Regions from separate parts of the Photobacterium swingsii genome, predicted to be linked through region 1. Evidence: riboswitches for the same ligand, from Rfam matches in the RefSeq annotation. Region 1 holds a riboswitch; the other holds the start of a gene.
What was found. Region 1 has a riboswitch for thiamine pyrophosphate ahead of thiC (phosphomethylpyrimidine synthase ThiC). Riboswitches for the same ligand answer to the same signal wherever they lie in the genome.
Positions count from the first base shown of each region.

Region 2: another riboswitch for thiamine pyrophosphate. It lies ahead of thiM (hydroxyethylthiazole kinase); the one in region 1 lies ahead of thiC (phosphomethylpyrimidine synthase ThiC).

Region 1 is NZ_AP024852.1:3,731,137-3,737,060, forward strand. It holds gene thiC (phosphomethylpyrimidine synthase ThiC) at 1-1,638, opposite strand, end outside; TPP riboswitch at 1,774-1,871, opposite strand; gene OCU77_RS16975 (voltage-gated chloride channel family protein) at 1,973-3,343, opposite strand; fluoride riboswitch at 3,428-3,492, opposite strand; tRNA gene OCU77_RS16980 (tRNA-Trp) at 3,953-4,029, opposite strand; tRNA gene OCU77_RS16985 (tRNA-Asp) at 4,067-4,143, opposite strand; rRNA gene rrf (5S ribosomal RNA) at 4,210-4,325, opposite strand; rRNA gene OCU77_RS16995 (23S ribosomal RNA) at 4,453-5,924, opposite strand, start outside.
Region 2 is NZ_AP024853.1:1,537,643-1,543,566, forward strand. It holds gene melB (melibiose:sodium transporter MelB) at 1-1,041, opposite strand, end outside; gene OCU77_RS23955 (hypothetical protein) at 1,705-2,271, shown strand; gene OCU77_RS23960 (hypothetical protein) at 2,387-2,761, opposite strand; TPP riboswitch at 2,957-3,056, shown strand; gene thiM (hydroxyethylthiazole kinase) at 3,198-3,983, shown strand; gene thiE (thiamine phosphate synthase) at 3,998-4,603, shown strand; gene OCU77_RS23975 (GNAT family N-acetyltransferase) at 4,836-5,282, opposite strand; gene OCU77_RS23980 (GMP reductase) at 5,603-5,924, opposite strand, start outside.

The DNA of each region.
Region 1 (5,924 bases):
TTCCCAACGAAATTCAAAGCGGGCTTTTGATAAGGCATTATCGCGGACTTGCGCACCAGGATGACCCTTCGCAAGATCAGCCGCATGAGCACATAACTTATAGGTAATCAGACCCACTTTAACGTCTTCTTTATTCGGTAAGCCAAGATGTTCTTTAGGGGTAACGTAACAAAGCATGGCACAGCCATACCAACCTATCATGGCGGCGCCAATACCCGAGGTAATGTGATCGTAACCGGGTGCAATATCAGTAGTCAGCGGGCCTAATGTATAGAAAGGGGCTTCATGGCAGTGCTTAAGTTGCTCTTCCATGTTTTCTTTAATCATATGCATTGGCACATGCCCAGGGCCTTCGATCATCACCTGAACATCGTATTCCCAAGCGACTTTCGTTAATTCACCTAGGGTACGTAGCTCACTAAATTGCGCTTCATCATTAGCATCGGCCACAGAACCAGGACGAAGGCCATCGCCTAACGAGAGTGAAATATCGTACTTGGCACAAATCTCACAGATCTCACGAAAATGAAGGTACAAGAAACTTTCTTCGTGGTGAGCCAGACACCACTTCGCCATGATAGAGCCACCGCGAGACACTATGCCAGTCACGCGTTTTGCCGTCATAGGCACATAGCGCAGCAATACACCCGCATGGATAGTAAAGTAATCAACCCCTTGCTCCGCTTGTTCTAGTAACGTATCTCTGAAAACGTCCCAAGTGAGGTTTTCGGCGATGCCATTCACTTTTTCAAGTGCTTGGTACATAGGTACTGTACCGATCGGAACTGGACTATTGCGAATGATCCACTCACGTGTTTCGTGGATATTACGCCCTGTCGATAAATCCATCACAGTATCGCCGCCCCAACGAGTCGACCACACTAACTTCTCAACTTCCTCCTCTATGGAGGAACTCACTGAGGAGTTACCAATATTGGCGTTCACTTTAACTAAGAAATTACGGCCAATGATCATTGGCTCTGATTCTGGGTGGTTAATATTGGCAGGAATAATTGCTCGACCTTCAGCAATTTCTTTGCGAACGAACTCGGCTGAAATTTCTTCTGGTAGATTAGCACCAAAATTCATACCGGGGTGCTGATGGTTCAAGACCTCGTCACGGTATTTTGCACGCCCCATGTTCTCGCGAATGGCGATATATTCCATTTCAGGCGTTATCACACCTTGGCGCGCATAATGGAGCTGAGTAACGCATGCCCCCTCTTTCGCACGACGAATACGTGCTCGCTCACCAAAACGAAGCTCATCTAAGCTGTCATCAGCAAGGCGCTCTTTAGAGTAAGCGGAACTCAGATCATCAAGCAGCTCGGTGTCATTACGTTCAGTAATCCAAACCTCTCGCACCTTTGGTAATCCCGCGTAGATATCAATATCTTGCTCAGGATCGGTGTAGAAACCTGAAGTGTCGTAAACACGAATCGCTTCATTAGGCTCTAAGATAGGCTGATCTTTAGTACCACCCACTAAGCTATCGGCCAGTGCAATTTCTCGCATGGGTACTTGGATATCAGGGCGGCTACCTTCAACATAGACCTTCTGGGAGTTAGGGTATGGTTGGGCAGTAAGTGAATCTATAAATTGTTTAGCTTCCAGTCTCGCTTGTTTGCGAATCGACATAGCAAAATCCTTACGGTTCCATGGTTGGGATATTTGCTTGGCGGATTGGTGCATAAACAAGAGGCGTACACGTAGGGTGTGCAGCATCATCTGATAGCTTAACAGCGACGAAAAGATATATTAGTGCCGTTAAACAGAAGATTTTCTCTTGTTCCCTTCGCAGGTATTAGCCTGATCAGGTTCTACGGATCCCGCAATGCGGTCTCAGCCAAATGGCACTCCGACAAGTTTCAGCAAGGAGTATAGGGAAGGGAAGAAAGCGCAGCAAGGGCGAAACCAATAAATCTGGTCTAAGCAGTACAAAAAAGAAAGGCTGCCAAAGCAGCCTTATCCATTATTTTGAAAATTTCTTTACCAGCGCTTTCAATAGCGATGAATGCGTTTCTCTCAACTCACCGAGCTTATGAGTAATTTTCGGTGCACCTTCATCATCAAAAAGTTTTGGTACAGCAACACGTTGCGATGAGTAGATCCCAGTATGACCACTAAAGTAATATGCGGTATAGCAAGCAATAGCGAAATACAACATATGGTCAGCACCAAACAACTCCACGCCCATAATGGTACAAGCCAAAGGTGTATTCGTCGCTGCGGCAAAAACAGCTAAAAAGCCCAATGCTGCAAATAAATCAACAGGCGCTCCCATTACCCAAGCCATGGTGTTACCTAATGTCGCACCGACAAAAAAGAGCGGAGTGACTTCTCCCCCTTTGTATCCTGCCGCTAAGGTAATTGCCGTTAGTAATAATTTTAGAGCCCAGCTATACCATTCAGCCCCACCGTCGGTGAAGGCACTCAATATACTGACACCGCCTTCACGCGTACTGTAAACACCTAACCCGATATAATCATAGTTACCAATCCAATGTGTTATTCCAATCACCATCAAGCCACCCGTGACTACAATGACGTAAGGGTTTTTTAATGTAGCTTTGAAAATATCTTTAAATGCATGGGTTAACTCACCAAATAAATAACCCGCTAAGCCAAAAGCAATAGACGCAAAGACTATCTTCACCATCAGCCAAACATCGACTTTTAGCACATGATCGAAGATCGTAATATTTTCGAGGAAATCAATACGGTAATGCGTATGATGCGCACCTAAAGCCGTACATACAAGATCCGCCAGAATGGCAGCAAATAAGGCAGGAATAATCGCGTCATAACGCAAGCGACCAATAGCTAAGACTTCCAACGCAAAGATAGCGCCGGTTAGCGGAGTTCCAAATACGGCGCCAAACCCCGCAGCAACCCCCGCGATTAATATGAGCCGAGTATCCGCCTCGTTAAGTTTAAAAACACGCGCTAACCAGTGGGTTGTTGCGCCACCAATTTGCACCGCTGTACCTTCACGGCCCGCCGAACCACCAAACAAGTGTGTAATTACCGTCGTAATTAATACCAATGGTCCCATGCGAGTGGGAATACCAGCACCAGGTTGATGTATCTCATCCATGATCAGATTATTGCCGCCCTCTGAGTTTTTACCCAGATTTCGATAGCAATAGACAATCACAATACCTGCGAGAGGTAACAAATAAATCAGCCATGGGTTATCAACACGTATCGTTGTCGCTGTGCTTAGGATCCATAAAAAGAACGCATTCAACGAGCCGACCAAAATAGCGACAGGTGTAATAAGAAGAGTCCAGCGAACAATCTGGATCAGTATTTTGGGGTTTGCACTTAGAGGATGAGCCATACTGTCTCTATTTATCTCTTAAATGAATTTCTAAGGATAGACAATATGATAGACAAATACCCCACCATAGATAGATCTATCCTAACTATAGTAGGAGTCATTATCTCAGTGTGAGCGGTTAAAGGTGGAACTCCATCACCCGTGATCGGCTAGATAAGCCATCAGCAAGCAAATCCTACCCTTACACAGAAAAAATAACAAGATGAAAACCAGCTTTCCAGTTCCAGTATTTCTGCTCACGCCATAAAGATGGCAGGGGTGGAGAGAGCCAAACACCCAACACGCGCTGATTGTCGGTAGCGGTGAATCCGCTACACCAGAAACGAAAAAGGCTCCAGCATTTCTGCTAGAGCCTTAAAGATGGCAGGGGTGGAGAGAGCCGAACGCCCAACACGCGCTGATTGTCGGTAGCGGTGAATCCGCTGCTTGAACACTAAACACCAGAAACGAAAAAGGCTCCAGCATTTCTGCTAGCGCCTTAAAGATGGCAGGGGTAGAGAGAGCCGAACGCCCAACATGCGCTGATTGTCGGTAGCGGTGAATCCGCTGCTTGAACACTAAACACCAGAAACGAAAAAGGCTCCAGCATTTCTGCTAGAGCCTTAAAGATGGCAGGGGTGGAGAGATTCGAACTCCCAACACGCGGATTTGGAATCCGCTGCTCTGCCAATTGGAGCTACACCCCTATTAGTTATTTTAAAGACTTAACTCTGTCTGAATAAGTGGCGGAGCGGACGGGACTCGAACCCGCGACCCCCGGCGTGACAGGCCGGTATTCTAACCAACTGAACTACCGCTCCACACGGTGATAAACAGTCAACTGTCTATCCGATACACGTCGTTCAATACGTATATCTAAATTTGAAGCCTGGCGATGACCTACTCTCACATGGGGAGACCCCACACTACCATCGGCGCTATTACGTTTCACTACTGAGTTCGGCATGGGATCAGGTGGGTCCATAATGCTATGGTCGCCAAGCAAATTCGGGTTATTTACCGCCATCAGGCGATAAATACAATCTGGGAAAATCTAACTAGCGTTTACAATTTCGTTCAAACACGTCATTCAAGTGCTCATGGAGTCCGTAAAACCCCTTGGGTGTTGTATGGTTAAGCCTCACGGGCAATTAGTACAGGTTAGCTCAATGCCTCGCAGCACTTACACACCCTGCCTATCAACGTCGTAGTCTTCGACAACCCTTTAGAGACCTTAAAGGTCTAGAGATGACTCATCTTGAGGCTCGCTTCGCGCTTAGATGCTTTCAGCGCTTATCGATTCCGAACGTAGCTACCGGGCAATGCGATTGGCATCACAACCCGAACACCAGCGGTTCGTCCACTCCGGTCCTCTCGTACTAGGAGCAGCCCCTCTCAATCATCTAACGCCCACGGCAGATAGGGACCGAACTGTCTCACGACGTTCTAAACCCAGCTCGCGTACCACTTTAAATGGCGAACAGCCATACCCTTGGGACCGACTTCAGCCCCAGGATGTGATGAGCCGACATCGAGGTGCCAAACACCGCCGTCGATATGAACTCTTGGGCGGTATCAGCCTGTTATCCCCGGAGTACCTTTTATCCGTTGAGCGATGGCCCTTCCATTCAGAACCACCGGATCACTATGACCTGCTTTCGCACCTGCTCGAATTGTCATTCTCGCAGTCAAGCGGGCTTATGCCATTGCACTAACCTCACGATGTCCGACCGTGATTAGCCCACCTTCGTGCTCCTCCGTTACTCTTTGGGAGGAGACCGCCCCAGTCAAACTACCCACCAGGCACTGTCCGCACCCCCGATAAGGGGGCGACGTTAGAACATCAAGCATACAAGGGTGGTATTTCAAGATTGCCTCCACCCCATCTAGCGACGAGGTTTCAAAGGCTCCCACCTATCCTACACATGTAGGGTCAATGTTCAGTGCCAAGCTGTAGTAAAGGTTCACGGGGTCTTTCCGTCTAGCCGCGGGTACACAGCATCTTCACTGCGATTTCAATTTCACTGAGTCTCGGGTGGAGACAGCGTGGCCATCATTACGCCATTCGTGCAGGTCGGAACTTACCCGACAAGGAATTTCGCTACCTTAGGACCGTTATAGTTACGGCCGCCGTTTACCGGGGCTTCGATCAAGAGCTTCGACCGAAGTCTAACCCCATCAATTAACCTTCCGGCACCGGGCAGGCGTCACACCGTATACGTCATCTTTCGATTTTGCACAGTGCTGTGTTTTTAATAAACAGTTGCAGCCACCTGGTATCTGCGACTCCCTACAGCTTAGAGAGCAAGTCTCATCACCGTGAGGAGCGTACCTTCTCCCGAAGTTACGGTACCATTTTGCCTAGTTCCTTCACCCGAGTTCTCTCAAGCGCCTTGGTATTCTCTACCTGATCACCTGTGTCGGTTTGGAGTACGATTACGTATAACCTATCGCTTAGAGGCTTTTCCCGGAAGCATGGCATCAATGACTTCATCACCGTAGTGACTCGACATCAGGTCTCAGCCTTAAGATAGTCCGGATTTGCCTAAACTATCAGCCTACACCCTTGAACTTGGACGACCGTCGCCAAGCCCACCTAGCC
Region 2 (5,924 bases), on a different replicon from region 1:
CCAGAACAGGGCATTACCCACAGTCATAAATACGCCAGCGGTTGTCACTGTAAATGCACTCGCGGCATCAAACATGCTAATGGCGATCAAAATCCCAGAACCAATTAAGGGACAGATACAAGAAGCGGCCCATAGCTGTCGACGTGAAAATTTCATGGCTAACTTAGGGAATAACGCAGTTGCGATGAGGTTGGCTATGGTTGCGTAAGCCATGTAGAAAGGGAATAAATCTGGATCACCTATCACATAGGTAAAATAGTAAACCGCGAACCCTGTGATGATGTTCCCCGCTAAATTCTTAGACAGTGCCATACAGAGAAGGCTAGATAACTGATCATTTTTGTGGATCAAGGCAATCATATTTTTAAGTGATAATCGCTCCGTATTTTTTTCTTGAGATGCCTTGTCTTTAACATTGTCTGTTGTGTATTTTTCTTTCACATTGGTCAAGGTGATAACCGTAGAGACGATAAAGAAACCAATCAAAATAGAAGCAAATACAGTGAACCCATACCCTTTATCATCACCACCAAAATGATCAACGATAGGCATGGCTATCGCCGCAGATAGCGCCCAAGCCAGGCTGGCAAAGAAGCGAGGGAAGGGAACTAACGCCTCGCGCTCTTTTTTGTCCATGGTTAATGTCGGGACCAATGACCAAAAAGGGATATCCATTAGGGTATATGTCATGCCCCATAAAATATAAGTGACTGCGGCATAAACAATTAATGCGGTACCTTCAAAATGGTGGGCTTGAAATAGCATGTAAAGAACAACGGAGTTGGATAATGTGCCTATTAATAGCCAAGGCTTGAATTTTCCCCATCGCGAACGTGTACTGTTAACTATCCAGCCCATAATGGGGTCATTTATCGCATCCCAGATACGTGCAATCAGGAAAATAGATCCAACGATTCCAGCGGAAATGCCAGCAACGTCGGTGTAATAGAACATTAGGTACATGTATACGATGGTGATGGCGAAATCTTTACCAAATGCGCCAAATCCGTAGCTAAGTTTGGTTTTCATTGAAATTGACATAAACACCCTTAGGTATAACAACACACTATTTATTAAAGAAAAGAGGGATAGCAAGTTACGTAAGTAGCAAGCTAGGCTGGTTGTTGTATTCATTTTGAAGCTGGATACTATTGGGTTTTATAGCGTTAGCTTTTCATCCTTAAATCCTTTTAATCAATCTGTAGCGCTCAAGTTATTGATGGCAATAATCTACACTTACAGAGTTGAAGTATTCTTCTCGCTAATCCGAAACACTCTCCTGTTTTCTAAAATTTAAAGTTCGGGCTAATAAAATATGAGGAAATAGGACAAGTCTCCCAATATTCAGGAAGGTTAATATCGTCCAGTCTTCTTATTCTCAAGCAGATGATGTGAGTGGGCTTGGGGGATGGTCACCGTTGTGCTTTGCAGCGGCGAGGCAATTGATTGAATAGAACACGTATTACCAGAGCTTATCCCCATAGCTTTACAGATTAGAGTGACATATTGGTTATGACTTTTTGCTTAGATTGTCAGCAACATGAGGAACAATTTAATACCAAGTCATCAAGTTTCGTGTCGAGTATTCAAGTATCATACTCAACGCCCTACATTGAGGGTAAAAGTTGTTAATCAATGAAGATGTAAAAGAGGTTAGTTGTTTGGTGTATTACAGAGTAAACCGTACTTCGAGTGAGGCATAGTATGAAAACCTTGTATAAAGCCTTATTAGTCCTTGGCGTTATCGGTCTCTCGATTTTTAGCTATTTAGGTTACCAGTCTTATCGGGCGTTGACCTACATGAAGCATGATATGGGGTGGTTATGGATAGATAGCCAACTGATTAGCCCCGATACGACTGCAATGCAAAGTGCACGCACGCCACATACGAAGCAATTGGTGTTTCGTCAGGTTGATGTGGATCGCGAATTAGCGATCTACCTAAACACGACATACGATGGTGATTTTCTTTTTACTTTCATCAAGAAAACACCTTGCACCCTAGCAACGCCATACGAAGCTAAACTGACAGTTAATAATCAAGCTGAACAACAGATTGTGTTTGATTGTCATGAACCAGATACCGCGATTTACAGAATAGCAAAACGTAAATTTAGTCAGCTGCACTTAACCGCATCTGATTTTGATTTTGAGTTAGATCTTAAGCAGTGGAACCCAAAAGCACTCAAAAAAGATGACTTTATGCAGCACAATTATGAGTTTTTTCAAAAGCACACGTCAGAAAAAATTTACCCATGGAATAGGGATTAGCTAGCGGATATTGAGTGCTTGCAACTCAGCAAAAAAAGCCCCGTACCCGTTGATATTACCAACAGGTACGGGGCTTATTTATACGCTTGATTCAGTGATTACACTTGATCAACGATTAATCAATGTCGCAATCAGTACAACTTTGTAGCGCGATTTCGTGCTCAAAAACGGCCTTTTCGTTACCGTCTGCCAGTAGTTCCGCTATTTCATCTGCGACTTCTTGCTCGTCGTCTGCTTCAATTTGATCTGCAAGTTCTTCTTCTGAATAACCGTAGAAATTCAGTAATAAGTAATCACGCGCTTCGTCTTTAGTACAGGTTACGTTCACTGAAAGATCAGCTTCAACCTTACCCTGTTCGATAATTGCAGCCAGTTGTGCCAAGACATCTTCTTTCATCGCCGCGGTTAACCAACCAAGATCAGTACTTACTGTGGTTTTTTTACAGTTAAAACAAGGAAGTTGATGAAAGTAATATTGAAAGTCAGTCATAGGTAATTTCTTCTAGAGTGTTGTATAGCCAGATTATGCGCGTTTTCTCGAAAAATACTATCTCAATAGGTGCTGAAGAGTAGATTTCTATGGAATTTTTGAGGGAGGAATAGGGGGATCGCAGCAATAGGTGGCACTCAACAAAGACCTAATAAGTTTTGTCTGTCGTTCTTCCATTGAGCTTGTTACTATTTGAAAAGATAGTCGGGGTGCCGAAAGGCTGAGAGCGTATATTACGAAACCCGTTGAACCTGATTCAGTTCGCACTGGCGTAGGGAACTATATGTCTAGCTAATGATGATCCACCTTTATCAACATTATTGGCTTGGCTGGAGCAAAATATGTCGAATCCAGCCTCAGTATTCATATCAGTTTCTTCCCTCAGGTTCTTCCTATCCGCTACCGGAATTGATAACAGCAATCGCTGAGGGAAAACATGAACACACAAACCATCATTAACGCTCTGCATGCCGTTCGTGAGCAGAAACCACTGGTTGTGAACCTGACCAATTATGTCGTCATGAACAATACTGCCAATGCGCTACTGGCCATTGGTGCTTCGCCGATCATGGCACATTCTCGTGAAGAAATGGCTGAAATGATGTCTTTTGCCGGCGCACTGGTCATTAATATTGGTACCTTGGACAGTGTATGGGTGCCACGTATGGTATTCGCTGTCGAGCAGGCAAATATCCATAATAAAACGGTTGTGCTTGATCCTGTTGGTTGTGGTGCCAGCCGCTTACGAACAGAAACGTCTCGCCAAATTGCGAAGGCGGCTAAGAAGTTGATTATTCGAGGCAATGCTTCAGAAATCATTTCTTTAGCGGGTGAAAAAGGGCAAAACAAAGGCGTCGATGCACTTGATAGCACTGAAGCGGCAGTAGGTGCAGCGCGCTTTTTGATCCGAGAGTATCAATGCAATGTCGTGATTTCAGGTGAAGTTGATTTTGTTGTAACAGATGAAGGGCAGATCCAGCTTCATAATGGTCATGCCATGATGCCTCACGTAACGGGAATGGGCTGTACCCTCAGTGCACTGACTGGTGCTTTTGCGGCTATCGGAGAAGAGACTGGATTAGCAGCTGCGGCGATACTCGGCGTAGCAGGTGAAATGGCTGCCGAACAGTCGAAAGGCCCAGGTAGCTTGCAGTGTAATTTGCTCGATATTCTGTATCAGCTTGATGAAGAAATGATCATCCAGCGTCTGAAGTTGGCTTAGTGTTGGGGGGAATAATGCGTTCGTGTCGTTTATATCTGGTAACTGATGACCTGCAAGATCTTGAAACCATGAAACGTGTGGTTAAAGAAGCCGTTATTGGCGGTGTGACTATGGTACAGGTTCGAGAAAAGCATGGTGATGTGCGTACCTTTATTGAAAGAGCCTTAGCCGTTAAAACGATTTTGCAGGGCACTGGGGTTCCACTCATTATTAATGATCGTGTCGATGTGGCCTTGGCTGTCGATGCAGACGGTGTACATCTGGGCCAATCTGATATGCCAGCTAACATCGCACGTCAATTGATTGGTAAAGATAAGATACTGGGACTGTCGGTAGAAAATGAACAGCAACTGATTGAAGCCAAACATTTACCTATTGACTACATAGGATTGAGCGCAATCTTTGCGACCCCGACGAAAACCAATATCCAAAAGGAGTGGGGCATTGATGGACTGGCGAATGCCGTCGCCCAAAGTCCCTTACCTATAGTGGCAATCGGCGGGATTAATGCATCAAATCTTGATGCGGTGATAGCAACTGGAGTCGACAGTGTGGCACTGGTTTCAGCGATCTGTCATGCCGAATGCCCAAGAACCGCGGTACGTGATCTGATTGGGTAAGTCAGTACCCACAGACTTTTTTGAAAGGTCTGTGGGTATCAAATTTATGCGGTTATATTTTCGAAACCTAGGCCAGCCGTGTTTAAAGTGTTACCCGTTAAATTCAGTAATACTGCGTAATTTTAACCGAGAGTATCAAACTTAGATTGGCACTTTTAGAGGGGATTGGAGACCTTTTACAAGTGATGAAAATAACCAGTCTCTAACTTCGGTGTTATTAGACTAATTATAATTAAGCGTATTTATATTCTAGCAACCATTCATTACCATCTTCACCATAAATAACGAAACCGAGCTTCTCATATAGGCGACGAGCTGCAACGTTGATCTTCCAAACAGACAGAGCGAGCCCTTTGCCCTCTGACTGCGCTTGGTCGATAAGGTTGTGAATGAGCGTTTTACCTATGCCTCTACCATTGAAGTCAGGGTGAACTTGGACTAAATCTAAGTAGAAACGGTTTTTGTCTTCCTCGAAAACGACGCGCCAGAACCCTGCGTCTTGACCATCAACTTGGATGATTTGCGCTGCTTCTTCAAATTTCCACATGATATTCCGTTCGTAAGCTTCACGTGTTACGTTCCCTCCAATTTCAAGAAGATAATCACGCATAGTGGCGTCACGTAGCTCGACGAGATAATCTAGGTCGCTCGATTGAGCTTTACGTAAGGCTAATTTCATCGTCTATCCTTGTTTTTTCTCTGTGTATTACTATTGATATCAGCATCCATTGCTACTTGTATTGCTTCTGTGGGTGATTGGTCAAGGAATATTTTCTGCAGTTACCTTTCTTATTGGACGCTTATCGGTATATGAGCAACTACAATAAATAAGCAAGGGTTATTTAAAACGAGCAAGTCATTTATTCTGCTGTAACAAAACGAAGCTTTGGTAATAATAATAGTGAAGAACAGGTGAAACGATTCTGAACTATAAGATACAAAAAAGGCCGCTAAAAAGCGGCCTGATAGTCTTTATTTTGTTACATGCTGTATGAGTGCTTACTCTTTACCAAACACGTTGTTTTCTTGTTCTTGAACGCGGATGAAGGTCGTGCGCTTAGTGAGTTCTTTAAGCTGCGCTGCACCTACGTAAGTACAAGTAGAACGTACGCCACCCATGATGTCTTGGATAGTGTTTTCAACAGGGCCACGGTAAGGCAATAGTACGGTTTTACCTTCAGCTGCGCGGTATTTCGCAACGCCGCCTGAGTGCTTGTCCATCGCGCTTTGTGAAGACATGCCGTAGAATTTCATGAAGGTTTTACCATCTTGCTCGATGATTTCACCGTTACTTTCTTCGTGACCTGCTAGCATACCGCCT